DNA from 4 places in the Oerskovia sp. PE-21s genome. Region 3 is predicted to be linked to each of the others. Evidence: riboswitches for the same ligand, from Rfam matches in the RefSeq annotation. Region 3 holds a riboswitch; each other region holds the start of a gene.
The links. Region 3 has a riboswitch for S-adenosylmethionine ahead of ACZDYF_RS10715 (aminotransferase class V-fold PLP-dependent enzyme). Riboswitches for the same ligand answer to the same signal wherever they lie in the genome.

Region 1 (7,139 bases), 330 kb from region 3:
GAGCCGGGCCGCAGGGGCAGGACAGGATCGCGCCCTTGGACGCCGCGCCCGCCTGGGTGACGAACTGCGGGTCGTTGGTGCCGTCCGCGGACACGAACGGGATGTCGACGCCCGCGTCACGCAGCTGCTGCGCGAACGGTGCGGCCTCCGCGTAGTAGCCGGCGTAGAAGACGGCGTCCGCGTCGGAGCTCGAGATCAGCTGCGTCGCGGCAGCGAAGTCCTTGTCGCCGACCTTGACCTCGGCGGAGCACGAGTCGTCGGCCGCGTCGCCGAGGCCCGCGGTGATCTCCTTGGCGAGCCCCACGCCGTAGTCCGAGTTGTCCTGGACCACGCAGACCTTCTCGTACCCGAGCGTGTCCACCATGTACTTGGCGACCGCCGGACCCTGGACCGCGTCGTTCGCGAGACCGCGGAAGAACGTCTTCCAGCCGTTCTTCGTGATGTCGGGGTTGGTGGCCGACGCCGACAGCGACGGGAGGCCCGCCTGGCTGAAGACGTCGCCGGTCGCGGAGGTCTCCCCGGAGAACGCCGGGCCGAGGAGCGCGATGATGCTCGCGTCGCCGACGATCTGCGGGGCGACCTGGGTCGCCTTCTGCGGGTCGCCCTCGGTGTCGAACTCCTTGATCGTGACCTGGCAGCCCGCGTTCGCTGCGTTGAACGCGTCCACCGCGACCTTGGCGCCGTAGAGGATGTTCTGCCCGAGTGCGGCGTTGGGGCCGGTCAGAGCACCGGCCATGGCGATCGAGGTGCCCTCGGCACACTCGGCCGTGCCGTCTCCGGCCGGGTCGACGGGGTCGCCCGAGGTCTCGACCGGGACCTCGGCCCCGTCGATGTCGATCTGGACGGACGGCACGATCTTGAGATCGGCCGACCCTGACGCGCTCGACGACTCCGTCGAACCTCCGTCGTCCCCCTGAGACTGGGTACCGCAAGCGGTGATGGCGAGGGCGGCTGCCAGCACGAGAGCCAGCCCACCCGTCGTTCGACGTGCTGTGCGTTGCATTCCGAACCTCCGTGCGCCAGATCGCACCCGGGTGCTCGGAGACCTCGCACCCGCGGTGGATCACCTGATATTCAGCACTGAATAACGTGCTGACGATGGCACAGGTCGGACCAGCGCGAAACCCCAGATGCACAATTGCAACCAGGGACTCACACGCGGCGAACCGGACAAGGCGCCCGAGGTCCCGGGCCCCGGGTCCGGCGACCTGAGTGCCTGGAACGTACGTGGGCGCGGTTACGCGAGACTCCGTCCCGCGTTACGGGGCCGTCACAGGAACGTCTCGATCCGGTCCGGGGGTCAGGACGGGTACTGCGAGAACGCGGCGGTCGCGGGGTCGGAGCCGAGCCGGGCGTCCGAGTCGAGCGCGTCGATCGCCGCGATCTCGTCGGGCGAGAGCTCGAAGCCGAACAGGTCGATGTTGGTCGCGAGGCGCTCGGGGTCCACGGACTTGGGGATGACGATCCGGTCGCTCTGGACGTGCCAGCGCAGGATCGCCTGGGCGGGCGTGACGCCGTGGGCGTCGGCGACCGCGGCGACCGCGGGGTGGTCGAGGTCGGCGCCGCGGCCGAGCGGCGAGTACGCCTCCACGGCGATGCCCGCCGCCCGGGTGGCCTCCTGGGTCGCGCGCTGCTGGTAGGTCGGGTGGACCTCGATCTGGTTGACGGCCGGGACCACGTCGGTCTCGGCGAGCAGGCGCGCGAGGTGCTCGGGCAGGAAGTTCGAGACGCCGATCGCGCGGGCCGCGCCGTCGGCGTAGAGCTTCTCGAAGGCTCGCCAGGTCTCGACGTAGAGGTCCTTGCTGGGGACGGGCCAGTGGACGAGGTAGAGGTCGACGACCTCGACGTCGAGCTCCTCGCGCGAGTCCTCGAACGCCTGGAGCGCCGACTCGTACCCCTGGTCGCCGTTGCGGAGCTTGGTCGTCACGAAGATCTCGTCACGTCGCAGGCCGCTGGCCCGCAGCGCCGCACCGACACCGGCCTCGTTGTAGTAGCCGGCCGCGGTGTCGATGTGCCGGTACCCGGCCTCGAGCGCCTGCTCGACGTTCTTCTGCGTCGCGTCGTCGGGCACCTTGAAGACGCCGAGCCCGACCTGCGGGACGGCGACACCGTTGTTGAGGACGACGTCGGGGACCTGCGTGGGGGAGACCATCACCCCTTTCTACCCCGACGCCCGTGGCCCGCACCACCCGTCCCGGCGGCGGCGGACGGGTCGCGGACGGGTCGCGGACGGGTCGCGGACGGGTCGCGGTCGGGGCGCAGGCGGACCACAGGCGGAGAGCCGGCAGGTGACCGGTCGGTGAAGGCCGTGGAGCCGTTGCGAGGACCGTGCGAGAGGGTGTCGCAGACGACTGTGGCGCTGCTCTCATCCGCCGTGCCGGTCGCGACGCGCACCCTGCGCGGGTGGCACGGTGGACTGATGTCCCAGTCCCTGCCTCCGTCCCGCGGCCAGACGCCGGGCGGTTCCGCTCCCGCGCGCCCGCGGAACCGAGCCCTCTGGGTCCTCGCCGTGCTCGTACCGCTCCTGGTCGTCGCCGCGGGAGTCACGTTCTACCTGACGCGTGCCGCGGCCGACCCCTCCGGAGAGGCGTCTCCCACGGGCACCCCGTCGCCCACGGCCCCTCCGGCCCCCGCCGAACGGGTCGACCCGCCGCCGGTCCTGGACCCGGCGTCGGTCGAGAACCTCGAGATCCACCAGGAGTCGACCGCGAGCACGGGCGACGCCCGCTCGATCTCGACGGTCTCCGTCCCGGGCGAGCGCTCCCTCTCGCACGCCTTCGGCACGTTCGTCGACGAGACCGAGAAGGCGTACGACGCCGCGGTCGACCCGGCCGGGGTGGGCAACGAGCTCAACGTCGGATGGGACCTGGTGCTCGCGCAGGGAGACGTGCTGGGCGTGCGTGCCACGACGTACTCCTTCACGGGCGGGGCGAACGGCACGACCGGCGCCCAGACGTTCTACACCGACCTCCCGCGCGCGACCACGACGTGGTCCTCGGACCTCTTCACGGCCGACGGCCGCAAGCAGGCCGCGCAGTGGGTCGACGCGGCGCTCGACCAGGCCGGGCTCGGGTTCGAGGAGCCGGTGCCCGCGTCGGAGGACACCTTCCGGGACGTTCGCCTGGGGCCCGACGGCGCCGCGACCCTGGTCTTCTCCCCCGGCCTGGTCTCTGCCCGCTCGGACGGAGAGCTGGCCGTGCGCTTCGAGCCCGACGCGACGCGGACGGTCCTGTCCGCGGTCGGGAAGCAGCTCGCGGACACCGCGTCGAGCGGCACCCCGTTCATGGGGATCACGCCGCCGCCCGTCGAACCCCCCGTGACGACCCCGCCCGTGCCGCCCGCGTCCCCGGGAGCCCCGGACTGCTCGGTGCTCAGGTGCGTGGCCCTGACGTTCGACGACGGACCCGGCAAGCACACGTCGCGCCTGCTCGACACCCTCGCCGAGAAGCAGGCCAAGGCGACGTTCTTCCTCGTCGGCCGGTCCGTCACGTCGCACCCCGACCTGGTCCGCCGCGAGGTCGCCGAAGGGCACGCCATCGGTAACCACACCTGGTCCCACCCGGACTTGTCCAAGCTCGGCTCGGACCAGATCACGGACGAGCTGACGTCGACGGCGGACGCGGTCGAGGCCGCGTCAGGCGTCCGACCGACCCTCGTACGCCCTCCGTACGGCGCGAGGAGCGACACTGTGACGAGCGTCCTCTCCGAGCGGAACGAGCCGGCGATCCTGTGGGACGTCGACACCGAGGACTGGAAGAACAAGGACACGGCCATGACGACCGAGCGGGCGCTCGCAGGCGTCCGACCTGGGGCGATCCTCCTGATGCACGACATCCACGCCTCGACCGTCGACGCCGTCCCGGGCATCGTGGACGGTCTGCGGGCTGCCGGCTACACGCTCGTGACGGTGCCCGATTTGCTCGGCCCTGACCTGGTTGGCGGGCAGGCGTACTTCAATCGTTAGCATCAGGGCTAGCACAGTCGGAGTAACCCCTGTACCGTAGCCGGTGAGATTGCAGTGCCTCGCTTGTCCTTGCGCAACGGCCCCATGCCACCGCGAACCTTGTTACCCAAGAGTTGACGACGAACACCGTGATGTTCGGCTCCAGATCATGGAGCTGTTTGAAACTCTAGAAGGAGATCCCCATGGCATTGGGAACCGTGAAGTGGTTCAACGGCGAAAAGGGCTACGGCTTCATCGCACCTGAGGACGGCAGCGCCGACGTGTTCGCGCACTACTCCGCCATCCAGACGCAGGGCTTCCGCTCGCTCGAGGAGAACCAGCGCGTCGAGTTCGACGTGACGCAGGGCCCCAAGGGCCCGCAGGCGGAGAACATCCGCCCGCTCTGATCTCACTCGCCTCCGGGCGTAGCTGATCATTGAACGAGTGCCCCCGACCGTCTCGGTCGGGGGCACTCGTGCGTCCAGGACCAGGTGCTCCCTGTGCTCGGTCGGTGACGCCGTGGTAGAACTGAGAACGGTCCAGAGGACCAGCGAACCGCCCTCCGGCGTGCTGGTCCGGCAACCGCGCGACGCGCACGGTGCTCCCGGAGGAAGACCCGCCCCCACGACCGTGGGGGAAGAGCGAGGCCCGACGTCGTAGGGCGCCTCCTCGTGCCCCTCATCCGGGGAGCCTCCCGGGTGGGCGTGCGCACGCGGGTGAGCCCCGTCGTCGGGCACGGAGAGAAGGAGCACCATGGCCGAGCGCGTCATGGAACGCCGGGCGACGGTCGTCGCCTGTCCCCCGCCCACCGTGTGCGACCGGTTCGACGCCGGGCACCTGCTGCACCCCGTCCACGAGCGCATGCTCCGCAACCGGCCCTGGGGATGGCGCGAGGGCGTCGTGCTCGCGGTGCGCACGACCAGCGGCGGCACCGAGGTCGTCGTCGAGTACGCGACGGGCGAGGGAGCGTGCCGGGTGTGGCACCACACGAGCCTCGCCCTCGACCCCGGGGCGACCGTGCGGGTGCACGAGCAGTACCACGCGCTCGAGCTCGCGGGACGGGCGCTCAACGTGCGGCTGGTCGGCGGGGTGGGTCCGGCGCCGGAGCCGCCCCACGCTCGCCGCTAAGTGCGTGATCCGGCTGCGACTCGCCGGGCGTCTCACAGCCGGATCATGCACTCGGCGGAACGGGCGGGCCGGGCGCCGCGTTGAACCGGTGAGGGCACCCGCCCTCGACGGTTCGACCAGAAGGACACGCTCATGGGATTCCTCGACCGCCTCCTCGGCCGCGCCCCGCAGGACGACGGGCCCCACGGCTCGGCAGACCGTCCCGGTGCGCCCGCCTACGGCACGCCACCCCCTGCCCGGACCGGCCCCGCGCGCAGCGAGGACGACGTCGCGATCGACCGCTACCGCTACCTGCTGCGCACGGCTCCCCCGGAGGCCGTCGAGCAGGCGCACGCCGAGGCGTTCGAGCGGCTGACGCCCGAGCAGCGTCGACGCGTGCTGACCGAGCTGGGTGAGAACGTGCCGCCCGCCGAGCGCGCTACCTCCGACGACCCGCAGTCGCTCGCCCGCATGGCGACCCGCGCCGAGATGCGCAACCCCGGCACGCTCGAACGGTCGTTCGGCGGCAGGCAGGGCGGGCCGGGCGGGCCGGGCATGGGCTCGATGATCGGCTCGAGCATGCTCGGCACCATCGCGGGCGTCGTGATCGGCTCCGCGGTCGCCAACATGATGTTCGGCCCGATGTTCGGCGACCCCACGGCCGACTTCGCGGGCGACGGCGGCACCTCGGGCGCAGGCGACCCGGGCGCGACCGAGGGCGACCCCGGAGCCGGCGACCCCGGAGCCGGCGACGCCGGCGGCGGCGACTTCACCGAGGCCGGAGGCGGGGGCGACCTAGGTGGGGGCTTCGGCGACTTCGGCGGTGGGGACTTCGGCGGTGGGGACTTCGGCGGGTTCGGAGACTTCTGAGGACCTCGTCCGCCCGGCCGTCGCTCGGCCGTCGCTCGGACGGAGCCGACGGGCCGCCGGGCCGAGGCATTGCCCTGTCGCGCGACGCGGTCGACACTGGTGCCCGGCATCACGCCGCTCGTGACCCGCGACCTCGGAGGATCCGATGAACGACCCGTCCAACCGCCTCGAGCAGGTCGGCGCGACCGCCGTCCATCCCGCGGTCGCCCGCTGGGTGGCCCACTCGCCGTACTCCTCGCCCGGGGAGCACGCCCACCTCCTGCGGGCAGCGCCCACCGCACCGGACGCCCTGGGGCAGGTCGCGCGCAACGTGATCGCGCACTATCGCGCCGAGGCTGCGGTCATGCCGGCCGAGCGTGCCACGGACGTCGACAGCCGGTGGCTCGCGACGATCCTCGACCTCGACCACTCCCGGCACGGGACCGCGCTCACCGAGCCCCGAGAGGTCTGCGACCGGGTGGGAGGCTGCTGCCGGGACCACGCCCTGCTGACGGTCGGAGTGCTGCGCGAGCACGGCATCCCCGCCAGGACCCGCGTGGGGTTCGTCTCGTACTTCACGCCCGGCTTCCACCACGATCACGTCGTCGTCGAGCACTGGGCGGACGGCCGCTGGGTGCGCTGGGACCCAGAGCTCACCGCGGGAGACCCGGCGTTCCCGTTCGACCCCCTGGATCTTCCACGGGGCACGGGGGACGTGGCCGAGGACCTGGCTCTACCGTTCGTCCCCGCAGCCACGGCCTGGCTCGCGCTCCGTGCCGGGCTGGCGGACGCGGACCTGTTCGGGGTGGACCCGGGGCTGCCGTTCCGCGGCGACTGGTTCGTCCACGACTACGTCGTGTTCGAGCTGGCCCACCGTCAGGGGGACGAGCTGCTGCTGTGGGACACGTGGGGGGCGATGAGCACGGACGACAACCTCGAGGGCGCCGACCTCACGCTGGTCGACGAGATCGCGAAACTGCTCGTCCGTGCCGACCAGGGCGACCAGGAGGCGGAGGACGAGCTCACCGAACGCTATGCCGCCGACGACCGCCTGCATCCTGGGCCACGGGTGCGCACCCTCTCCCTCACGGGACCCAGCAGATGGACCGACCTCACCGACCGGCACCTCGACCTCACCGACCGGCACCTCGACGCTGCCGACAGCTTGAGGCCGCCGACGGCCTGAGTGCGGGGTAGTCGTCGTCGGGAGCCCGACACGACGACAGCTACCCCGCACTCA
Region 2 (7,139 bases), on a different contig from region 3:
CAGGCGGTCCTGGTACTGCGCGACCCGGGGGTCGACGGTCCGTCCCTCGCGCCACGCGCCCAGGTCTGCGCGCCGGACCACGGGGTCGAAGTCGTCGAGGTCGAGGTCGATCACGTCGACGTCGTGCCCGGCGCTGGTCGCGCCGCGGATCGCGGCGGCGGCGAGCGCCCGGCTGTAGCTGCCCTCGTAGGGGTGGTCGATCACGAGCAGGACGCGCACGAGAACTCTCCTTAACGTTGTTCAATCTAACAACGTTAGAGTTGCTGAACATCGTTAAGGTGTCAAGGTGAGGGCGTGCGGCCGACCCGTGGCCGCCGACGATCCGAGGAGGACTGGCGATGGTCGAGCGGCTGGACCGGGAACGCGTGGTGCGCGCGGCGCTCGCGCTGCTCGACGAGGTCGGGCTCGACGGGCTGACCCTGCGCCGGCTCGCCCAGGACCTCGGCGTCAAGGCGCCCGCGCTCTACTGGCACGTCGCGAGCAAGGCCGACCTGCTCCACGAGATGGCCGTCACCATGCTGCGAGACCTCGTCGACGGCGAGGCCTGGGACGAGGCGACGCTCGCCGGGTCTCCCTGGCAGGACTGCGTGCGCGACTCCGCGACGAACCTGCGCCGCATGCTGCTCGCGCACCGCGACGGTGCGCGCGTCTTCAGCGGCACCCTCGTCACGGACGAGGCGCTGCGCGACGCGGTCGAGGTCCCGCTGGGCGTCCTCACGGCCGCAGGCTTCACGCCCGACGACGCCGCGCGCGCCTGGGGGACCGTGCTCAGCTTCGTCCTGGGTTTCGTCGTCGAGGAGCAGGCGGGCGGTGGTGCCGGAGGTGCTGGCGGTACCGAAGGGGCGGGCGGCTTCGACGAGCGGTTCAGCTTCGGTGCCGACGTGATCGTCGCGGGGCTGGGGGAACGGCTCCGCTGACACCCGGCTCCGCTGACACCCGGCTCCGCGGCCGCCCGCGCTGGCGGGCCGACGCCCTGCGGAGGATCGTGGAGGGGGAGCGTGGACGCGACGAGGCGTCCGCCCCGGACGGCGGAGGACGTCATGAGCGGCTCGGTAGCGCGCATCACCCAGATCAGTGCACGGTCCGACGTGAGCTTCGACGACGCGGTGAAGACCGGGATCGAGAGGGCGAGCGAGACGCTGCGCAACCTCACGGGGGCGTGGGTCAAGGAGCAGAAGGTCGAGGTCAGGGACGGGAAGATCGTCGCCTGGCAGGTGGCGCTCGAGGTCACGTTCGTCCTCGACTGACGGTGGGCTCGGCGGGCGCGCCGGCTTGACCCGTGCCAGCACGGGCGGCTATTTGACCCTGCCTCCGGGATTCCCGTACCCTTGAACGTCGGTGCGCTCGGTGCGCACTGGTCCCGTGTGCCCATGGTCCGGTCGCACTCGCACGCCACGGTGTGTTGAGTCCTGCCAAGACGACCAGACATGGCGAGCACGCCAAGACTAGAAGAGATGAGCAACAACGTGGTGTACGCGATCGTCAAGGCCGGTGGCCGCCAGGAGAAGGTGTCCGTCGGCGATATCGTCGTCGTCGACCGTCTGTCGGCTGGTGCCGGACAGTCCGTCGAGCTTCCTGCGATCCTGCTGGTGGACGGGGAGAAGGTGACCCACGACGCTGCGGCGCTCGCGAAGGTCAAGGTCACTGCTGAGGTCGTCCGGGACGAAAAGGGCCCGAAGATCACGATCCTCAAGTACAAGAACAAGACCGGCTACCGCAAGCGCCAGGGTCACCGTCAGCAGCTGACCCGCCTCAAGGTCACCGGCATCAAGTGACTTCCCTCGGCGGCTCGTGAGGGCCGCCGCAGGTGATCCCACCCCCTCTTCTTCCAGCACGAAAGCAGGTTCGACATGGCACACAAGAAGGGCGCGAGCTCCTCGCGCAACGGTCGTGACTCCAACGCCCAGCGCCTCGGCGTGAAGCGCTTCGGTGGCCAGGTCGTCAGCGCCGGCGAGATCATCGTCCGCCAGCGCGGCACCCACTTCCACCCGGGCAACAACGTCGGTCGCGGTGGCGACGACACGCTGTTCGCCCTGACCGCCGGTGCGGTCCAGTTCGGTACGCGCCGCGGGCGCAAGGTCGTCGACATCGTCTCTGCCGAGGCCTGATCCACGACGCAGCACGCTTGACAGGAGGGGCGCACCGACGCGGTGCGCCCCTCCTGGTGTTCTTCCCCCCTGCTTGAGAGGACCATTTCCATGGCCACGTTCGTCGACCGCGTCGTCCTGCACGCCTCCGGCGGTGACGGCGGCAACGGTTGCGCCTCCATCCGCCGGGAGAAGTTCAAGCCGCTCGCCGGCCCTGACGGTGGCAACGGGGGTGACGGTGGGACCGTGCGGATCGTCGTCGACTCCCAGACCACGACGCTCCTCGAGTTCCACCACTCGCCGCACCGCCACGCGACCTCCGGTACCCAGGGCATGGGTGACCACCGCGCCGGCGCCAACGGCGGGGACCTGATCCTGCGCGTGCCCGACGGCACCGTGATCAAGGACACCGACGGCAACGTCCTGGCCGACCTCGTCGGCGAGGGCGCCGAGTACGTCGCCGCCGCAGGTGGCCGGGGCGGCCTCGGCAACGCCGCGCTCGCCTCCCAGCGCCGCAAGGCCCCGGGCTTCGCGCTGCTCGGCGAGCCCGGTGAGGAGGCCGACTTCGTCCTCGAGGTCAAGTCGATCGCCGACGTCGCGCTCGTCGGGTTCCCGAGCGCGGGCAAGTCCTCGCTCGTCGCCGCGATCTCCGCAGCCCGGCCCAAGATCGCCGACTACCCGTTCACGACCCTCGTCCCCAACCTGGGCGTGGTCCAGGCGGGCGACTCGCGCTACACCGTCGCCGACGTCCCCGGCCTCATCCCCGGCGCGAGCCAGGGCAAGGGACTCGGCCTCGAGTTCCTGCGCCACATCGAGCGCACCGCCGTGATCGTGCACGTGCTCGACTGCGCGACCCTCGAGCCCGATCGTGACCCGATCTCCGACCTCGAGGCCCTCGAGGCCGAGCTCGACGCCTACGCGGGCGACCTCGACATCGAGGGGGCCCGGCTCCCGCTCAACGAGCGCCCGCGCCTCGTGGTGCTCAACAAGATCGACGTCCCCGAGGCCCGCGAGCTCGCCGAGCTCGTGCGCCCCGACCTCGAGGCCCGCGGCCTGCGCGTCTTCGAGATCTCGACCGCGAGCCACGAGGGCCTGCGCCCCCTGACGTTCGCGCTCGCCGAGCTCGTCGACCAGGCCCGCCGCGAGGCCCCGGCCCCCGCCCCGGCGCGCACGATCCTGCGCCCCAAGGCCGTCGACGACGCGGGCTTCACCGTGACCCGCAAGGGTGGTGCCGAGACCGGCTTCTACTACGAGGTCCGTGGCTCCAAGCCCGAGCGCTGGGTCCGCCAGACCGACTTCTCGAACGACGAGGCCGTGGGCTACCTCGCGGACCGCCTCGCGCGTCTCGGCGTCGAGGAGAAGCTCTTCAAGGCCGGCGCCGTCGCGGGCGACGAGGTGCGCATCGGCTCGGACAAGAACGCCGTCGTGTTCGACTGGGAGCCCACGCTCATCACGGGCTCCGAGCTCCTCGGCGGCCCGCGCGGCTCCGACCTGCGGCTCGAGGACACCTCGCGCCCCACCCGGTCGGACAAGCGCCGCGAGTACACCGAGCGCATGGACGCCAAGGCCGAGGCCCGCGCCGAGCTCTGGACCGAGCGCGAGTCCGGCCACTGGACGGACCCCGACCAGGACTGACCTCCCGCGCGGGTCGACGAGCGTCGTCGACCGTGCACGTCCGCCCGCAGGGCGGGTACGGCCCCTCGGGTCGTGCCCGCCCTGCGGCGTCCCCGGGGGTGTCGACCCCGCGCCCGGGCGGCACGGGCGCCCAGGGGGAGCGTCGTCGTCGGGCCGGGGCCGGCGGCATGCCGCCCACGCCGTCCCACCGTGAGGTGTCACACGGTGAAACGGCGCCCCGTCCGAGCGCCCGGCGCGGGATGATGAGCCCGTGAATGCGCTCTCCGCACGCTCCCAGGTCGCCACGGCCCACCGGGTCGTCGTCAAGATCGGCTCCTCGTCCCTCACCGGACCGGACGGGCACCTCAGCGTCCCGGCCCTGCACGCGCTCGTCGACGTGATCGCGGCCCGCCACGCGGCGGGCGGGCAGGTCGTGCTGGTGACGTCGGGGGCGATCGCCGCGGGGATCGGTCCGCTGGGCCTGAGCGCGCGACCGCGCGACCTCGCGACGGCCCAGGCCGCGGCCTCGGTGGGGCAGGGGCTCCTGGTCGCCCGCTACGCCCAGGCGTTCGCCGAGTACGGCATCCGCGTGGGCCAGGTGCTCCTCACGGCCGAGGACACCATCCGCCGCGGGCACTACCGCAACGCGCAGCGCTCGCTCGAGCGGCTCCTGGACCTGGGCATCGTGCCGGTCGTCAACGAGAACGACGCGGTCGCGACCGACGAGATCCGCTTCGGGGACAACGACCGTCTCGCGGCCCTGGTCTCGCACCTGGTGCGCGCCGACGCGATGGTCCTGCTGACCGACGTCGACGGCCTGTACGACGGGCCGCCCTCGCGCCCGGGCACGCAGCGCATCCGCGAGGTCCGGTCCGCCCTCGACCTCGAAGGCATCGAGGTCACGGGCCGGGGCAGCTCGATCGGGACCGGCGGCATGCTCACCAAGCTCGAGTCGGTGCGCATCGCGACGGGCTCGGGCATCCCGGTCGTCCTGACCAAGGCCGCGCACGCCGAGGGCGCGCTCGCGGGGCACGAGGTGGGGACCTGGTTCGCCGTGACGGGCAAGCGCACCACGCGCCGGCGCCTGTGGCTCGCGCACGCGGCCCGCACGCGCGGACGACTCGAGCTCGACGAGGGGGCGGTCGCCGCGGTGCTGGGCGGACGCGCGTCGCTGCTGCCCGCGGGCGTGGTCGGCGTCACGGGAGACTTCGACGCGGGCGACCCCGTCGAGCTCGTCGCCCCCGACGGGCGCGTGATCGCGCGCGGCCTCGTCGCGTTCGACTCGAGCGACATCCCGGACCTGCTCGGCCGTTCGACGCACGAGCTACGCGACAAGCTCGGCGAGGGGTACGACCGCGAGATCGTGCACCGCGACGACCTCGTGCTCGTGGGGCGCAAGCGCAAGGCGTCCTGAGTCGTCTCACGGGGTGGGACGGTCTGCTCACCCCTTGACTCGGTGGCCTCGGGCGGCTTTCCTGTGCGGCAGGTGAAGAGCGCCAGCGCCAAGACCCGGCTCGCTGGCCAGCAACCCTTCGACGTGACGGGGTGCTCCGGGTGGTACCTGACCGCGACCCGTCGGGCGCGGTAAGCACACGGAGGAACGGGCGATGCGCGCACTCGGAACGCAACAGGGGCTCGACGGCAGGGGTGTCCGCTGCCTCGACGCGGGGACCCTCGTGCTCTGTTGTCGCTGACACGCGGCTGACCCCTCGCCGCTCCTGACGTGCTGCCGACATCCCGTCCCACCCTCGCCGTCCCCTGACGGCCCCCACCGCCGCTCACCGTGAGCCCGGCGTCGATCCGACGCACCCACGGTCCGTCGGCGACCCCTCAGCGCCCCGGCCGTGCCGGACCGACGGCGCGCACGACCGAAGGAGCACTGCTCGCATGTCCCTCTCGACCTGGCCCTCGGGCCCCGGCGGCCGCACGGCCCCGTCCCGCCGCGCGCTCGTCGCGGCCTCGCTCGCCGCGACGGCGCTCCTGCTCGGGGCGTGCGGCTCCGGTGGCGGCAGCACCGCGGACGGCACGTCCCCCGGCCCGACGGCGGAGCCCGTCCCGGGCGGCAACCTCACCTTCGCGGTCACGGTCGACTCGCACTGCATCGACCCCCAGCAGGTCGGGAACAACGACGCGATCGCCTCGGCCCGCCAGACCGTGGCCTCGCTCACCGCGCAGGACCCGGACACGGGCGAGATCCTGCCGTGGCTCGCGGAGAGCTGGGAGGTCGACGCGGACGCCACGAGCTTCACGTTCACGCTCCGGGAGGGGCCGACGTTCGCCGACGGCACGCCGATCGACGCGGCCGCGGTCAAGACGAACTTCGACAAGATCGTCGAGCTCGGCGCGGCGGCCTCGCTCGGCTCTGGCTACCTCGTCGGGTACGAGGGAACCACGGTCGTGGACCCCCGCACCGTGCGGGTCGACTTCTCGGCACCCAGCGCGCAGTTCCTCCAGGCGTCCTCGACGTTCTCGCTCGGACTGCTCTCGCCCGCTTCCGCCGCGCTCAGCGTCGAGGACCGGTGCGCCGGGAAGTTCGTGGGCTCCGGGCCGTTCGCGGTGAGGTCCTACACGTTCGACCAGGAGGTCGTGCTCGAGAAGGTCGCCGGCTACGACTGGGCCTCCGGGGCCGACGACCACACCGGGGAGGCGTACCTCGACACCGTGACCGTGAAGTTCGTGCCCGAGGCCAGCGTGCGTACCGGCAGCCTGCTCTCGGGCCAGATCGACGCGACCGCGGCCATCAGCACGGTCGACCTGCCGCAGTTCGACGGCAACGGCTTCTGGCTCGCGTACCGGGCGAACCCGGGCGTCGTCTTCAACCTCTTCCCCAACGAGTCGCGACCGCTCGCCGCCGACCCGGCGGTGCGGCAGGCGATCAGCAAGGGCATCGACCGCGAGGAGATCGCCGCGACCCTGCTGACCCCGCAGGACGAGCCTGCTACGAGCGTGCTGTCGCACTCGACCCCGCTGTGGGCCGACGTCTCGGACGACCTCGCGTACGACCCGGACGGTGCGGAGGCGCTCCTCGACGACGCCGGCTGGGTCGAGGGCGCCGACGGTGTGCGGGTCAAGGACGGTCAGCGGCTGTCCACCACGGTCACGTTCTGGCAGGTGGCCGAGCCGCTCGAGCTCGTCCAGCAGCAGCTCGCGAAGATCGGCGTGGACCTCCAGCTCAAGCAGGTCACGGTCGCCGAGTCCACCGAGCTCAAGAAGTCCGGGGACTTCGACTTCGACTACTACAACCTGACGCGCTCGGACCCCGACGTGCTGCGCACGATCTTCTCGGCCAACGCGCGCAACATCAACAAGCGGGCACCCGAGGAGGTCGACGACCTGCTCGACCGCTCGGCCGCGTCGACGGACCCGGCCGAGCGGCAGGAGCTCGTGACCCAGGCTGCGCGTCTCCTGGTCCAGCAGGGGCACGCGATCCCGGTCTAC
Region 3 (7,139 bases):
GCCAGGGGTTCGAGGCGGAACCCGTGGCCTTCAAGGTGGACATCGTGCTGCACAGCGCATATCAGAACACACGCAGGCGTCGCCGCCAAGACCACGGAACGGTCGTTCGTGAACGGCGAGGTGACGCCCCGGTGAACGTTGCGCTCCAGGCAGCGTCTGCGCAGGTCAGAGGGTGCTCAGGCGGGGGCGGGTCCGCAGCCCACGGCGGCCGTGATGTTGCCCGCGGCGGCCGTCGCGAACAGGCCCGAGAGCCCCGCGACCTGCAGGAGCGGTCGCGGGTCGTCGCTCACGACCCAGCAGCCGTCCACGACCTCGTACCGGGCCTTCGCCCCCTCGCTCACCCAGGTGCGCAGCGCGGAGACGAGCCGGTCGATCTCCTCACCCGTGGTGCCGACCCCGATCGACGCCCGGATCGCCCCCGCCGGGAAGCCCAGCCGCGCCAGGAGCGGGTGCGCGCAGAAGCGGCCGTCGCGCACGCCGATGCCGTGCTCGGCCGACAGGTAGGCCGCGACCAGCCCCGCGTCGGAACCGTCGACCGAGAACGTCACGACCCCCACGGGGTCGACCGCGTCGGCCCAGGCGCGCACGACGCGCACGCCGTCGATCGCCTCCAGGCCCTCGACGAGGCGGGCCCGCAGCTCGGTCTCGTGCGCGACGAGCACGCCGGGCTCGAGGGCCGCGAGCGCGTCGCACGCGGAGGCGAGCGCGACCGCGCCGATCACGTTGGGCGACCCGGCCTCGTGCCGCGCCGGGGCGCTCTGCCACGTGGTGCCGTCGAGCGTCACGTTGCGCACCGCGCCACCGCCGGCGAGGTAGGGCGTGCCGGTGTCGAGCCAGTCGCGGCGGCCCACGAGCGCGCCCGCACCGAACGGCGCGTACGTCTTGTGCCCCGAGAACGCGACGTAGTCCACGTCGCTCGCGGCGAGCGAGACGCCGCGGTGCGGGACGAGCTGTGCGCCGTCGAGCAGGACGCGCGCGCCGGCGTCGTGCGCCGCGGCCACGACCTCGGCGAGGGGCAACGACTCGCCCGTGACGTTCGAGGCCCCCGTGATCGCGACGAGCGCGTACGGGAAGCGCGAGAGCTCGGCGCGCAGGCCCGACAGGGTCTCGGCGACGGTCGCACCGCCGACCAGGACCGTGGCGCCCCCCGTGCGCTGCCAGGGCAGGAGGTTCGCGTGGTGCTCGACGTCGAGGACGAGCACCCGCCCCGGCGAGCCGTCGGCCTGGGCCGGGACGCAGCCCGCGAGGAGGTTGAGGGAGTCCGTGGTGTTGCGCGTGACGATCGTGACGTCGTCCTCGCGCGCCCCCACGAACGCGCCGATGGTCTGGCGCGCAGCCTCGTAGAGGGCCGTCGACACCTGGGAGAGGTAGCCCGCACCGCGGTGCACGCTCGCGTACAGCGGCAGGACCTCGGTGACCCGGTCGGCCACGACCTGAAGCGCCGGGGCCGAGGCCGCGACGTCGAGGTTCGCGTACGGGACGCTGCGCCCGTCGACGAGGGGGACCAGGGTGTCGCCGCCCACGACGGGCAGCACGGCACACGAGGTAGGGGCTTCGATGACTGCATGTGCGCTCATGGCACGTCCTCCGGTGGTCGTCGGAGTTCGCCGTGCCGGCCCCTCCGCGCTTGCCCCCCTCCTGATAGAGAGGGACCTGGTCGTCACCCGGGGCACCCCACCGCGGAGGAGGGTTGCCGGCCAGCAAACCGGGGTTTTGCGCTGGCACTCATGACCTGGTGTCCAGGATGGTCGAGGCGCGCGGAGCGTGTCAACCGGTGGGCACCGCGTCTCGGATGGTGGTCAGGGTGGTCTGTCAGGCGGGCAAGAGGGCTCAGACGGGCGAGGAGTCCGCGAGGTTCCGAGCGCGCCGCGCGTCGGCCCGGTACATGGCCGCGTGCTCCCGGAGGTCGTCGCGTCCGGTCGCGGCCGCACGCTCGTCCGTGAACGCCGCGAGCTCGTCGAGCCGCGCGACCACGACGGTCAGGACCTCCCGGCGCGAGTACGCCATCCCGTAGGCGGCGACCAGCACGTCGAGCCGCGCCAACGGGTCCAGCCGCCCGACGGCGTCGCCCCCCGCGGAGTCCCCGGCGTCCGCCACGAGGGGCGCGAGCCGGTAGCCGAGGTAGGCCAGGTCCCAGATCCGGGGGCCGGGGCTCGCGGTGTCGAAGTCGATGAGCCCGACCACGGCCCCGTCACGGAAGACCAGGTTGTACGGGGCGACGTCGTTGTGGCACACGACCTCGGCTGGCTCGTGCGGCGCGGTCTGCCAGGTGGGGGCCGCCGGCGGAGCGTCGAGGACGGGGGCAGCGGTGCGTGCGTCGAGGAACCCGACGCTCGCGTCGTGCACGCGCCGCAGCAGCGCGCCCGCGCCCCGGAGCACCGACTCGTCCCAGACCCACGGGGGCAGCGGGTAGTTCCCGACGTCACCGGGGAGGAAGGACAGCACCTCGCGCCCCTGCTCGTCCGTCCCGAGCGGCTCGGGCACCTCGGTGACGCCCTGTGCGCGCAGGTGCCGCAGGAGCGCCTGGACCGTGGGCGTCCAGGGCCCTGCGGTGCGGCGGACGGTGTCGCCTCGCCGCACCACGGTCGTCGAGTTCCCACCGGCCAGGGGCTCCTCGGCCTGGTCGGGCGCGCGGTCGGGTTCGGGGAGGTGGCTCATGCGCAGGAACCTAGCCCGACCACCCTGCGAGACACCTGTTCTTTTCCGTGGTCACGGTGGCGTACGATCCGACGCAACCATCCAGAGCGGCTGAGTGACTTGGCACGATGACGCCGCAGCAACCCCCCGGTGACGGGCGAGGGTGCTACCGCCACGACCGATGGAGGATCACCATGAGTGCCCCCGACCGCGCGACCGCTGCCCCGGTCCCCGACGCCCGTCCCGCCGACGGGTACGCCGGCGACATCACGCCCCAGCAGGCGTGGACCCTTCTCCAGAGCGACCCGAGCGCCGTCCTCGTGGACGTCCGCACCGACGCCGAGTGGCGTTTCGTCGGGGTCCCCGACCTGTCCTCGACGGGCCGCGAGCCCGTCCTGACCCAGTGGGTCGACGTCGCGGGCCGCCCGAACCCGGCGTTCGTCGCGGAGCTCACCGCGGCCGGGCTGAGCCCCCAGCGTCCGGTCGTCTTCCTGTGCCGCTCGGGAGCCCGCTCGATCGGCGCGGCCAAGGCCGCGACCGCCGCGGGGCTGGGTCCCGCGTACAACGTCCTCGAGGGTTTCGAGGGAGCGCTCGACGGCGCCGGTCACCGTGGTTCCGACGGCTGGCGCGCCGCGGGCCTGCCCTGGACGCAGTCGTGAGCGCCGCGACCGGGGACGGCGTGCTCCGCATCCCCGCCGGCGTCCCGGGCGGCTCGGGTCGTGGCCCCCTCCCCCGTTCGGTCCGTCCCGACACGCTCGCGGTGCGCGGCGGCCACGCCCGCACCAACTTCGAGGAGACGAGCGAGGCGCTCTTCCTCACGCAGGGCTACGTGTACGGGAGCGCCGCGGAGGCCGAGGCCGCGTTCACGGGCGAGGTCGACCGCTTCATCTACTCGCGCTACGGCAACCCGACGGTGCACACGTTCGAGGAGCGGCTGCGCCTCATCGAGGGCGCCGAGGCCTGCTACGCGACCGCGTCGGGCATGTCCGCGGTCTTCACCTCGCTCGCGGCGCTGGTCGGTGCCGGGTCGCGCATCGTCGCGGCCCGCGCGCTGTTCGGCTCGTCGCTCGTGATCTTCGACGAGATCTTCGCCAAGTGGGGCGTGCGCACCGACTACGTCGACGGTCACGTGCTCTCGCAGTGGGAGGAGGCGCTGTCGACCCCCGCGGACGTCGTCTTCTTCGAGACCCCGTCCAACCCCATGCAGGACGTGATCGACGTGCGCCGCGTGAGCGAGCTCGCGCACGCCGCGGGTGCCGTCGTCGTGCTCGACAACGTGTTCGCCACCCCCGTCCTGCAGAAGCCGCTCGAGCTCGGCGCCGACGTCGTCGTGTACTCGGCGACCAAGCACATCGACGGTCAGGGCCGTGTGCTGGGCGGCGCGATCCTGGGCTCCGAGGAGTACGTCAAGGGACCCGTCCAGACCTTCATCCGCAACACGGGCCCCTCTCTCAGCGCGTTCAACGCCTGGGTCCTGGTCAAGGGGCTCGAGACGCTGTCGGTGCGCGTCAAGGCGCAGAACGCCTCGGCCCTCCAGGTCGCGACCGCGCTCGAGGATCTGCCCGGCGTCACGGCCGTGCGCTACCCGTTCCTCGCCTCGCACCCGCAGGTCGAGCTCGCCAAGGCCCAGCAGAGCGGGGGCGGGACGGTCGTGACGTTCAACCTCGACGTGCCGGGCGCCGACGACCCGGGCACCGACCCCGAGCTCCTCAAGAAGCGCACGTTCCAGTTCCTCGACTCCCTGCGGGTCGTGGACATCTCCAACAACCTGGGTGACGCCAAGTCGCTCATCACGCACCCCGCGACCACGACGCACCGCAAGCTGGGGCCGGAGGGGCGTGCCGCCGTCGGGATCGCGGAGACGACCGTGCGCCTGTCGATCGGCCTCGAGGACCCGCTCGACCTGATCGAGGACGTCGAGCAGGCGCTGCGCCGCTGACCGTGCCGCCGGGTGCGGAGTACGTGTCGTGAAACCTGCCCGACGACGACACGTACTCCGCACCCAGCGGCCGCGCAGGAATACCCCGGCCGTATCCCGGGGTTGCACCAGGCGATGACTACCTCGCCGCGCCTCTCCGTCCTCGACCTCGTCCCCGTCCGCTCGGGACAGTCCTCCGCCCAGGCCATCGCCGCCTCCCTGGACCTCGTGCGCCTCGCCGACCGCCTCGGCTTCACGCGCTACTGGTTCGCCGAGCACCACAACATGCCCGCGGTCGCGGCGTCGGCACCGCCCGTCATGATCTCGGCGGCCGCCGCGGTGACCGAGCGGATCCGCGTCGGGTCGGGCGGCGTCATGCTCCCCAACCACGCGCCGCTCGTCGTCGCGGAGCAGTTCGCGGTCCTGGAGGCCATGGCTCCGGGGCGCGTCGACCTGGGCATCGGGCGCGCGCCCGGCAGCGACCCGGTCGTCACCGCCCTGCTGCGCAGCAGCGGCCCGACGTCCGACGTCGACCGCTTCCCCCAGCACGTCCAGGACATCCGCTCGCTCATGAGCTCCGAGGGCGCCTCGGTCCGCCTCACGACCGGTCAGGTCTACGACGTCCACGCGACTCCGGCCGCCGAGTCGGTGCCGACCGTGTGGTTGCTCGGGTCGAGCGACTACTCCGCGCGCCTGGCCGCCGAGCTCGGCCTGCCGTACGTGTTCGCCAACCACTTCTCGGGCGCCGGCATCGACGAGATCCTCGCCCTCTACCGCGACGGCTACCGCCCGTCGGCCGAGCACCCTGCGCCGGAGACGTTCCTGACGGTCAACGTGTCGGTCGCCCCGACGCTCGACGAGGCACGCGCCCGCGCGCTGCCGCAGGCGCGCATGATGGCCCGCCTGCGCTCGGGGAAGCCGCTGGGCGCCCAGGAGACGGTCGAGGACGCCGCGTCCACGCCGCTCGACGGGCTCACGTCCCAGATGGCCGAGGAGATGCTCGACCGCTGGATCGTCGACGAGCCCCAGGCCGCGGCCCGCCGCGTGCGCGAGCTCGCCTCCCGGCACGGCGTCGACGAGGTCATGGTCGTGCCCGTCGCAGGCTCGCGCGCCGACGAGTCGCTCGACGCGACGCCCGGCCGCACGCAGACGATCGAGCTGCTCGCGGCCGCGCTCGGAGACTGACGCCGAGCCGTGACCCCACCGAGCGACGACCGCACCCGACGGCCCGCCCACGCGGCGCCGTCGGGCGTGCCCGTCCTCGTCACGAGCCAGGCCTCGGTGCTGCTCGCCCCCAACCCTGGACCCATGACGCTCGACGGGACCAGGTCCTACGTCCTGGCCGCACCGGGGGCGGGCACCCGCGTGGTCGTCGACCCCGGGCCCGACGACGTCGCTCACCTCACGACCTTGGCCGCCGGGCCGCCCGTCGAGCTCGTCCTCATCACGCACCGCCACGCGGACCACACCGCAGGGGCGGCACGCTTCGCCGAGCTCACGGGCGCACCGGTCCGCGCGGCCGACCCCGCGCACTGTCACCCGGCTCGCTCCCGCGACGCAGCGCCGTTGCTCGGCGGCGAGACGATCCACGCGGCCGGCCTGCGGATCGAGGTGCTCGCGACACCCGGGCACACGGGCGACTCGACGAGCTTCCGCCTCCCCGACGACGGCCCGCACGGCAGCGTGCTGACAGGCGACACCGTCCTGGGCCGCGGTACGACCGTCATCGCCGTGCCCGACGGCTCGTTGCGCGACTACCTCGCGAGCCTCGACCTGCTCGAGTCGCTCGGCGCGGCGACCATGCTGCCCGCGCACGGCCCGCACCTGGACGACCTGTCCGTCGTCGTGCGGTCGTACCGCGAGCACCGGGCCGACCGGCTCGCGCAGGTGCGCACCGCGCTCGGGGACCGGGCGGGCGAGGCGGTCACGGAGGCGCTCGTCGACGACGTGACCGCCTCGGTGTACGGCGACGTCGCCCTCGGCGTGCTCCCCGCGGCGCGGCAGAGCGTCCGGGCGCAGCTCCGGTACCTCGCCGAGGGCGTATAGCAGCGGACGCCGCGGGACGCGCCCGGCCGACGCGCCGGGCCGCGGCGCCGGTGGTTGACTGACCGCGTGACCCCCTCCCGCCCGGACCTGCCCTCGACCCCCGTCCCGCGCGACCGCCTCGGGGCCGGCCCTGCGGTGCGTCTCGCGGTCGGGCTGCTCGTCGGGGCGGGCGTCGGGTTCTGGTTCGGCTCGCAGGGATACCCGCGCTTCGCCTTCCTCGCGGGGTGGAGCGTCGCGGCCCTGCTGTTCATCGCGTGGACCTGGCTCGTCATCGCCCCCATGGACGCCCGGGTCACGGCGAGCCATGCCACGCGCGAGGAGCCCTCGCGCCGCGTGACGCACCTGTTCATCCTGGCGGCGTCGGTCGTGAGCCTCGTGGGGGTCGCGCTCCTGCTGCTCGCGTCGCCCGACGACAAGCGGGCCCAGGCGCTCACCGCGGTGTTCGCCGTGGGGAGCATCGCGATCTCGTGGGCCGCCGTCCACACCCTGTTCGGCCTGGCCTACGCACGCCAGTACTACACGGGCACCGACGGCGGCA
Region 4 (7,139 bases), 410 kb from region 3:
GCTCGACGTCGACGGCTTCAAGACCGACGGCGGCGAGCACGCCTGGGGCGACGACCTCCAGTACGGCGACGGCCGCAAGGGCGACGAGGGCAACAACCTCTACCCCGTGCACTACGCCCGCGCGTTCGGCGACCTGCTGCGCGCGAACGGCAAGGCTCCCGTGACGTTCTCCCGCGCCGGGTTCACCGGGTCGCAGGCCCACGGCCTGCACTGGGCCGGGGACGAGAACTCCACGTGGGAGGCGTTCCGCTGGTCCATGAACGCGGGCATCACGGCCTCTGCGTGCGGCATCGTCTACTGGGGTTGGGACCTCGCCGGCTTCTCCGGGCCCGTGCCCGGCTCGGAGCTCTACCTGCGCGGGGTCGCGGCCGCGACGTTCAGCCCGGTCATGCAGTACCACTCGGAGTTCAACCACCACCAGCGCCCCCTGCGGGACCGCACCCCCTGGTACGTGGCCGAGACCAACGACGACCCCGAGGTCGTCGACGTGTTCCGCGCCTACGCCCAGCTCCGCGAGCGCCTCGTGCCCTACCTCGCCGAGCAGGCGCGGCACTCGATCGAGACAGGTGCCCCGCTCATGCGCGGGCTGTTCGTCGACCACCCGCACGACGAGAACGTGTGGGAGCACGCCGACGAGTTCCAGCTCGGTGACGACCTGCTCGTCCACCCCGTGACCGAGGAGGGCGCGCCCACCTGGACCACGTACCTCCCCGCCGGGGAGTGGATCGACGCCTGGACGGGGCGGCCCGCCACCGGCGAGGCCCACGGTTCCGGGGTCCTCGTGACGCGGGACGTCCCGCGCGACGTCATCCCGGTGTACGTGCGCGCCGCGGCCTGGGACGACATGGCTCCGGTGTTCGCGAGGTAGCCCCTCCGGCCGGGCGACTGACGACGCCGCGCCAGAGGCAGGGCCCCACCCGTGGTCACGGGTAGGGCCCTGTCTCGTCCGCGTGACTGCTCCCGAGGCACGTGCTGCTCCTACGACGACAGGTGACGGCCCGTGTCCGTCGTCGGCACCTGAGCACCGGAGCCTTGTTGACGCCGTCAGCCGAAAGCCGTGACCTGGGCTTCGTCGATCCTCAGCAGCCGACCTCCCCCAGCGGCCAGCTCGTACGGGTCCCCGGTGTGCTCCTGGGTCCATCGCACGTCGCCCGTCGCCAGGTCGAGGGCGGTGACCGAGCTCGTGCCGGGCGCGGTGGGGACGACGAGGAGCGCGGAGAAACCGTCGGTGAACGTGCCGGTCACGCGGTACGACACCGCACCGGACGCGGGGTCGGCCGCCCGCCGCCACCGTTCCTCACCCGTCGTGGCGTCCAGGGCGACCGTCTCCCGGTCGACCGTCTGCACCATCACGACGTCCGCGCCGCGGACGAGCACCTGACGCGCGGCGACCGGTGCGGTCCAGGCGGTCGTGCCGTCCCTGTGGACGGCGAGGAGCGCCTCCCCCTGGTCGAGCAGGACGAGGTGAGGCGCCAGGAGGTCGCGGGCACCTTCCCCGAGCACGAGCCCCTCGTTCGTCCAGAGCACCGTGCTGTCGGCCGAGACGGCTTCGACAGGTCCCGCGACGGCCGTCCCCGACGAGCGGAGGTAGGACCCGTTGCCCAGGGCGATGACCTGCACCATCGCCGACGTTTCGTCGACGACCTGCCCCCCAGGCGTCAGGTAGGACAGGACGCCACATCCGTGGACCGCCACCGTCCCCGACCGGTAGACCGCACGGACGGCATCACCTTCCGTCGCGCACAGGGGGTCCTGCGCGTCCTCCCTCACGGTCAGCCGTCGCTCCCACGCCACCGTGCCCGTCCGGACGTCGACGGACCGGACCACGACCCCCGTCTCGTCTCTGGCGGCCTGGAGCACCGTCCCGCCGGGACCGGCGACCGCCTCGCCCCAGCGTGGGTCCATCTCTACCTCGGCCACCACCGCACCGTCGACGCTCACGAGTCGGGCCGCGGTGGCCTCCTCCCCCTGGCCCAGGCACACGAAGGCCGACACCTCCGCCGTTCCCTCGGCGCGCACCTGGTCGGCGGCGCAGACCTGCCGGGTCAGGTCGTCCAGCCGCCAGCGCTCGTCGCCCGACCCGAGGTCGTACCCGACGGTCCCGGAGCGCCCCGGGACCACCAGCAGGTCCCCCACGGTGAGCGGCTGGCCCCCGTCGCGGTCGACGCTCCACTCGGCACGCGGCGCGTAGGTGAGGTCGAAGATCCTGTCCTCGGACGAGCGGAGCGTCTCGAGCGCGTCGTCCTGGGCCGCCCCGTCGCGCGTCACGACGACCGCGGCCGCCACCCCGAGCGTTCCGAGACCGACGGCGAGGCCGACCAGACGGGCGGCGCGACGCCGTCGTGCCGTACGGGTGAGGGGGCGTCGCGTCCGCTCCCGACGAGCAGGCTCCGGGACGCCCGAGCCCGGGTCGACACCCTCGGACGAGTCGTCGAGCACGAACGAGACCTGCTGCTGGCTGCGTCGGCGAGGCACGCCCGGAGCATAGCGGCGACGTCGGGGAGGATCGCCCGGCGGTCCGGGAGGGCGCCGACAGGCGTACGTTGGAAGGGCGACCGCAGGGACCGACGAAGGGATCTGCGACCGCGTGGACGGACGCCGGAGCGGGGCCGAGGAACCACTCCGGACCCCTCCGTCTCACGCTTCGAGCAGATATTGGCTCAGATCATGGATTCCCCCTACGATCGTCAACACCATCCAGAGCGGTCGAGAGTCCTGGCTCGTTGACACCGCAGCAACCCCCCAACGGAAGCCTCTCGCGGGTACGGGTGCTACAGCCAGGTTCGATGGAGCGATTCATGACCGAGGCATCTTTCCGCGCACCCCTGCACCGCACCGGGGTCCCCCGCGCCAGCCGTCCGGCCGCCCTGGCCACCACCAGCACGACCCTCCTGACGGCCGCCCGATGAGCATCGTCGACCTGGGGCACTTCGGGCACGAGGCACCGCGGCCCACGGTGTCGTTCGAGCTCATGCCCCCGCGCCGCCCCGACGCCGCGCCCAAGTTCTGGGAGACGGCCCGCCGCCTCGTCGCGACCTCACCCGACTTCGTGTCGGTCACCTACGGCGCGGCCGGCACGGACCGCGAGACCTCGCGCCGCGTCATCAGCCAGCTCCTGCACGGCACGCCCGTGCTGCCCATCGCGCACCTGACCTGCGTGGGCGCCTCGCGCGAGGACGTCGAGGACGTCATCACGGACTTCCTCGACGCGGGCGTGCGCAGCTTCCTCGCCCTGCGCGGGGACCCTCCGCGCGACCAGCCCGACTGGCGCCCCGCCGAGGACGGCGTGCGGTCGAGCACCGAGCTCGTGGCCCTGCTGCGCGAGGTCGAGGCCGCACGCTGCGCCGCGAGCCCGAGCGTCGCGCTGCGCGGCGCGGCCCGCCCCCTGACCATCGCGGTCGCGACGTTCCCCGACGGCAACCTCGCCGCGGGCACGAGCCGCACCCAGGAGGTGCGCCGCCTCTGGCAGAAGCAGCAGGCCGGAGCGGACTTCGCGATCACGCAGCTCTTCTACGAGGCGTCGTCCTACATCGACTTCGTGGCCGAGGCGCGCGCCGCGGGCGTGACCATCCCCATCCTCGCGGGCCTCCTGCCCATGACGGACCCGGCCCGCCTCGCGCGTGTCGAGGAGCTCACGGGCGTCCCCGCGCCGCGCCGCGTCGTCGAGGCCCTCGAGGCGGAGCCGGACCCGGACGCGCGCCACGCGCTGGGCATCCGGCACTCGGTCGAGCTCGCGCGCCAGGTCCTCGCGGCCGGCGCGCCCGGCCTCCACATCTACACCTTCAACAAGCACCAAGCCGCTCTAGACCTGCTCGAGGGAGTCGACCTCGGCGGTGGGGCAGCGGGGGACGCCAGCGGCGTCTCGTCCCGCACCCCCGACCTGGCCAGCGGGCCGTGGGTCTCCGGCACTCCCCTTCCCTCCGCCGAGCCTGCCCTGGGCAGCTCCTCGGTCTGACCAGTTCAGAGGTATTCACCATGAGTGCACCCACGTTCCCCTCCGGTTCCGTCCTCGGCTACCCCCGCATCGGCCCGCGCCGCGAGCTCAAGAAGGCCGTCGAGTCCTTCTGGGCCGGCAGGACAACGGCCGACGAGCTCGAGGCCACGGCCTCGGCGCTGCGCGTCGCGGCCGCCCAGCGTCTCGTCGACCTGGGCCTCGACGCCTCGTCGGGCGCCGTGCCCGGCTCGTTCTCCTACTACGACCAGGTGCTCGACGTCGTCGCTCTCCTCGGGGCGGTCCCGTCGCGCTTCGCGTCGCTCACCGACGAGAAGGGCGCGCTGGACCTCGCGGGCTACTTCACGGTCGCGCGCGGCGCCGGCGAGGACGCCCCGCTCGAGATGACCAAGTGGTTCGACACGAACTACCACTACCTGGTCCCCGAGGTCAGCGAGTCCACGCCATTCCGCTTCGCGGACGACCGCGTCGTGCGCCAGTTCGTCGAGGCCAAGGACGCGGGCGTCGTGACCCGGCCCGTCGTCGTCGGGCCCGTGACGTTCCTCGCGCTGTCCAAGGCCGCCGACGACAGCGCGCCCGGCTTCAGCCCGCTCTCGCGCCTCGCGGACGTCCTGCCCGTGTACGTCGAGCTGCTGCGCGCCCTGGCCGCGGCCGGTGCACCGTGGGTGCAGCTCGACGAGCCGGCGCTCGTGTCCGACTCGATCGACGTTCCGGCCGCCGAGGTCCACGCCGCGGTCTCCGAGGCGTACCGCGTGCTCGCGACCGAGCTCGCGGTGGGCACCGAGCGCCCCGCGATCCTCGTGGGCGCGCCGTTCGGCGGGCTCCAGGGTGAGCACGACGGCCTCGCGCTCCTGGCCGCGACCGACGTCGAGGCGATCTCGCTCGACCTCGTCAAGGGAGCGGTCCCGGCGGGCCCCGTCGCGGGCCTCGCGGACAAGACCGTCGTCGCGGGCGTGATCGACGGCCACAACATCTGGCGCGCCGACCTCGCGGCGAAGCTCGCGCTCGTCGACGACCTGTCCGGCCTGGGCGCCGGCGCCGTCACGGTCGGCACGTCGACCTCGCTCCTGCACGTCCCGCACGACGTCGAGGACGAGAACTGGACGAACGGCTCGATCGACGCCCGCCTGCGTGACTGGCTCGCGTTCGCGGACCAGAAGGTCGGCGAGGTCGCGATCCTCGCCCGAGCGCTGACCGAGGGTCGTGACGCGGTCGCCGAGCAGATCGAGACGGCCCGCGCCGCGGTGGCCTCGCGCGCGGTGGCGAGCGGCGTCGTCGTGCCTGCGGTGCGCGAGCGCGCCGCAGCCCTGACCGAGGGCGACTTCTCGCGCGGCGACTACGCCGAGCGCGCGGCCGCCCAGCAGGCCAAGCTGAACCTCCCCCTGCTGCCGACGACGACCATCGGGTCGTTCCCGCAGACCCCGGAGATCCGCCGGGCGCGCGCGCTCAACGTCAAGGGCGAGCTGTCCGACGCGGACTACACGACCGCGATGCAGGACGAGATCCGCCGCGTCGTCGAGCTCCAGGAGCAGATCGGCCTGGACGTCCTGGTGCACGGCGAGCCCGAGCGCAACGACATGGTCCAGTACTTCGCCGAGAACCTCGACGGGTTCGCGGTCACGGCGAACGGCTGGGTCCAGTCCTACGGGTCGCGCTGCGTGCGCCCGCCGGTCCTGTGGGGCGACGTCACGCGTCCGGCGCCGATCACGGTCGACTGGTCGACGTTCACGGCCTCGCTCACCGAGAAGCCGGTCAAGGGCATGCTGACCGGTCCGGTCACGATCCTCGCGTGGTCGTTCGTGCGCGACGACCAGCCGCTCGGCGACACCGCGAACCAGGTGGGCCTGGCCCTGCGCGACGAGATCGCGGACCTCGAGGCGGCCGGGATCGGGATCATCCAGGTCGACGAGCCCGCGCTGCGCGAGCTCCTGCCGCTGCGCAAGGCCGACCAGGCCGCGTACCTCGACTGGTCGGTGAGCTCGTTCCGCCTCGCGACCGCGGGCGTCGAGGCCGAGACGCAGATCCACACGCACCTGTGCTACTCGGAGTTCGGCGAGGTGATCGGCGCGATCGACGGCCTCGACGCCGATGTGACCTCGGTCGAGGCCGCGCGCTCGCGCATGGAGATCGTGCCCGAGCTCGCCGAGGCCGGCTACGGGCGCGGGATCGGCCCGGGCGTGTACGACATCCACTCGCCGCGCGTCCCGTCGACCGAGGAGGTCACCGACCTGCTCGAGCTCGCGGTGAAGTCGATCGACTCGCGCCTGGTGTGGGTCAACCCTGACTGCGGCCTCAAGACGCGTCGCTACGAGGAGACCGTGGCCTCGCTCGAGAACCTCGTCGCCGCGACGAACGCGGTGCGCGCCCAGCTCGGCTGATGCGCGAGACACCCCGGGGGCGGTGGGCTCAGGTCCGCCGCCCCCCGGGGTAGTTCTCCCCGTTCCCCCGACGAAGATCTACCAGTAGCATCGGCGCGCACGTCGTCGCTCCACCATGGGGCGAGACAACCGTCCCGATGGGGGAACCATGCACGCCGCAGCACCCGCTCCGACCACGACCGACCTGTCGCTCTGGGTGGACGGGCGCAAGAAGATGCGCCTGACCGCCGCCGTCTCCCCGTTCCTGGCCGCGGTGCTGCTCACGGTCATCGCGTTCCTGCGGTTCGGCGACGAGGAGAGCTTCGTGCTGTTCCTCGTCATCGCGCTCGTCGCGGTGCTCGCGATCATCCTGCCGTTCCTCGTCTACTGGGTGCGCGAGGCCAAGCCCGTCGCGGTCGACCTCGCGGCCCGGACGCTGCGCATCGGCGACGGTCCGGCGCGCCCCTTCGCGGACGTCACGTACGCGTACACGCGGATCGAGCAGGGCTCCCTCACGCTGCGCTTCGGGTTCTCGGAGAGCGACCGCACCGCGATCCTGCGCAACCTCACGCAGGTCGTGAGCTTCCGCCTGCCCGAGGCCGACGCGCGCGCCCTCATGGAGGTCTTCGCGGGCTCGAGCCTGCCCGAGGAGAGCGTGGCCACGAAGGCGTTCATGGCGCAGAAGGTCCTGCTCGGCAAGGCCGACGCGATCGAGGTCGTGGCGGCGCTCGCACAGCTCCCCCGCATCGCCTGACGACCGCAAGCCACCGACGACGAGAGGGGCCCCGCACCGTGCGGTGCGGGGCCCCTCTCGTCGTGCGCCGGCCGTG

Region 1: it holds a riboswitch for S-adenosylmethionine, as region 3 does, so the genes downstream of both, ACZDYF_RS09050 (hypothetical protein) here and ACZDYF_RS10715 (aminotransferase class V-fold PLP-dependent enzyme) in region 3, are expected to answer to the same signal.
Region 2: it holds a riboswitch for S-adenosylmethionine, as region 3 does, so the genes downstream of both, ACZDYF_RS12255 (ABC transporter substrate-binding protein) here and ACZDYF_RS10715 (aminotransferase class V-fold PLP-dependent enzyme) in region 3, are expected to answer to the same signal.
Region 4: it holds a riboswitch for S-adenosylmethionine, as region 3 does, so the genes downstream of both, ACZDYF_RS08720 (methylenetetrahydrofolate reductase) here and ACZDYF_RS10715 (aminotransferase class V-fold PLP-dependent enzyme) in region 3, are expected to answer to the same signal.

The regions. Positions count from the first base shown of each region.
Region 1 covers NZ_JBUXJM010000004.1:100,910-108,048, reverse strand. The annotation lists gene ACZDYF_RS09070 (branched-chain amino acid ABC transporter substrate-binding protein) at 1-853, opposite strand, end outside; gene ACZDYF_RS09065 (aldo/keto reductase) at 1,301-2,152, opposite strand; gene ACZDYF_RS09060 (polysaccharide deacetylase family protein) at 2,420-3,964, shown strand; gene ACZDYF_RS09055 (cold-shock protein) at 4,147-4,350, shown strand; SAM riboswitch class IV at 4,480-4,591, shown strand; gene ACZDYF_RS09050 (hypothetical protein) at 4,697-5,071, shown strand; gene ACZDYF_RS09045 (hypothetical protein) at 5,204-5,920, shown strand; gene ACZDYF_RS09040 (transglutaminase-like domain-containing protein) at 6,066-7,085, shown strand; gene ACZDYF_RS09035 (TM0106 family RecB-like putative nuclease) at 7,137-7,139, opposite strand, start outside.
Region 2 covers NZ_JBUXJM010000005.1:243,608-250,746, forward strand. The annotation lists gene ACZDYF_RS12220 (NAD(P)H-dependent oxidoreductase) at 1-219, opposite strand, end outside; gene ACZDYF_RS12225 (TetR/AcrR family transcriptional regulator C-terminal domain-containing protein) at 339-917, shown strand; gene ACZDYF_RS12230 (dodecin family protein) at 1,041-1,247, shown strand; gene rplU (50S ribosomal protein L21) at 1,467-1,775, shown strand; gene rpmA (50S ribosomal protein L27) at 1,851-2,108, shown strand; gene obgE (GTPase ObgE) at 2,199-3,722, shown strand; gene proB (glutamate 5-kinase) at 3,973-5,115, shown strand; SAM riboswitch class IV at 5,187-5,298, shown strand; gene ACZDYF_RS12255 (ABC transporter substrate-binding protein) at 5,589-7,139, shown strand, end outside.
Region 3 covers NZ_JBUXJM010000004.1:431,152-438,290, reverse strand. The annotation lists gene ACZDYF_RS10720 (GNAT family N-acetyltransferase) at 1-53, opposite strand, end outside; gene ACZDYF_RS10715 (aminotransferase class V-fold PLP-dependent enzyme) at 177-1,577, opposite strand; SAM riboswitch class IV at 1,619-1,733, opposite strand; gene ACZDYF_RS10710 (phosphotransferase enzyme family protein) at 1,831-2,658, opposite strand; SAM riboswitch class I at 2,733-2,825, shown strand; gene ACZDYF_RS10705 (rhodanese-like domain-containing protein) at 2,832-3,296, shown strand; gene ACZDYF_RS10700 (O-succinylhomoserine sulfhydrylase) at 3,317-4,576, shown strand; gene ACZDYF_RS10695 (LLM class flavin-dependent oxidoreductase) at 4,691-5,740, shown strand; gene ACZDYF_RS10690 (MBL fold metallo-hydrolase) at 5,807-6,601, shown strand; gene ACZDYF_RS10685 (DUF1345 domain-containing protein) at 6,668-7,139, shown strand, end outside.
Region 4 covers NZ_JBUXJM010000004.1:19,293-26,431, reverse strand. The annotation lists gene ACZDYF_RS08730 (glycoside hydrolase family 31 protein) at 1-868, shown strand, start outside; gene ACZDYF_RS08725 (outer membrane protein assembly factor BamB family protein) at 1,045-2,475, opposite strand; SAM riboswitch class I at 2,691-2,793, shown strand; gene ACZDYF_RS08720 (methylenetetrahydrofolate reductase) at 2,906-3,955, shown strand; gene metE (5-methyltetrahydropteroyltriglutamate--homocysteine S-methyltransferase) at 3,976-6,330, shown strand; gene ACZDYF_RS08710 (hypothetical protein) at 6,479-7,063, shown strand.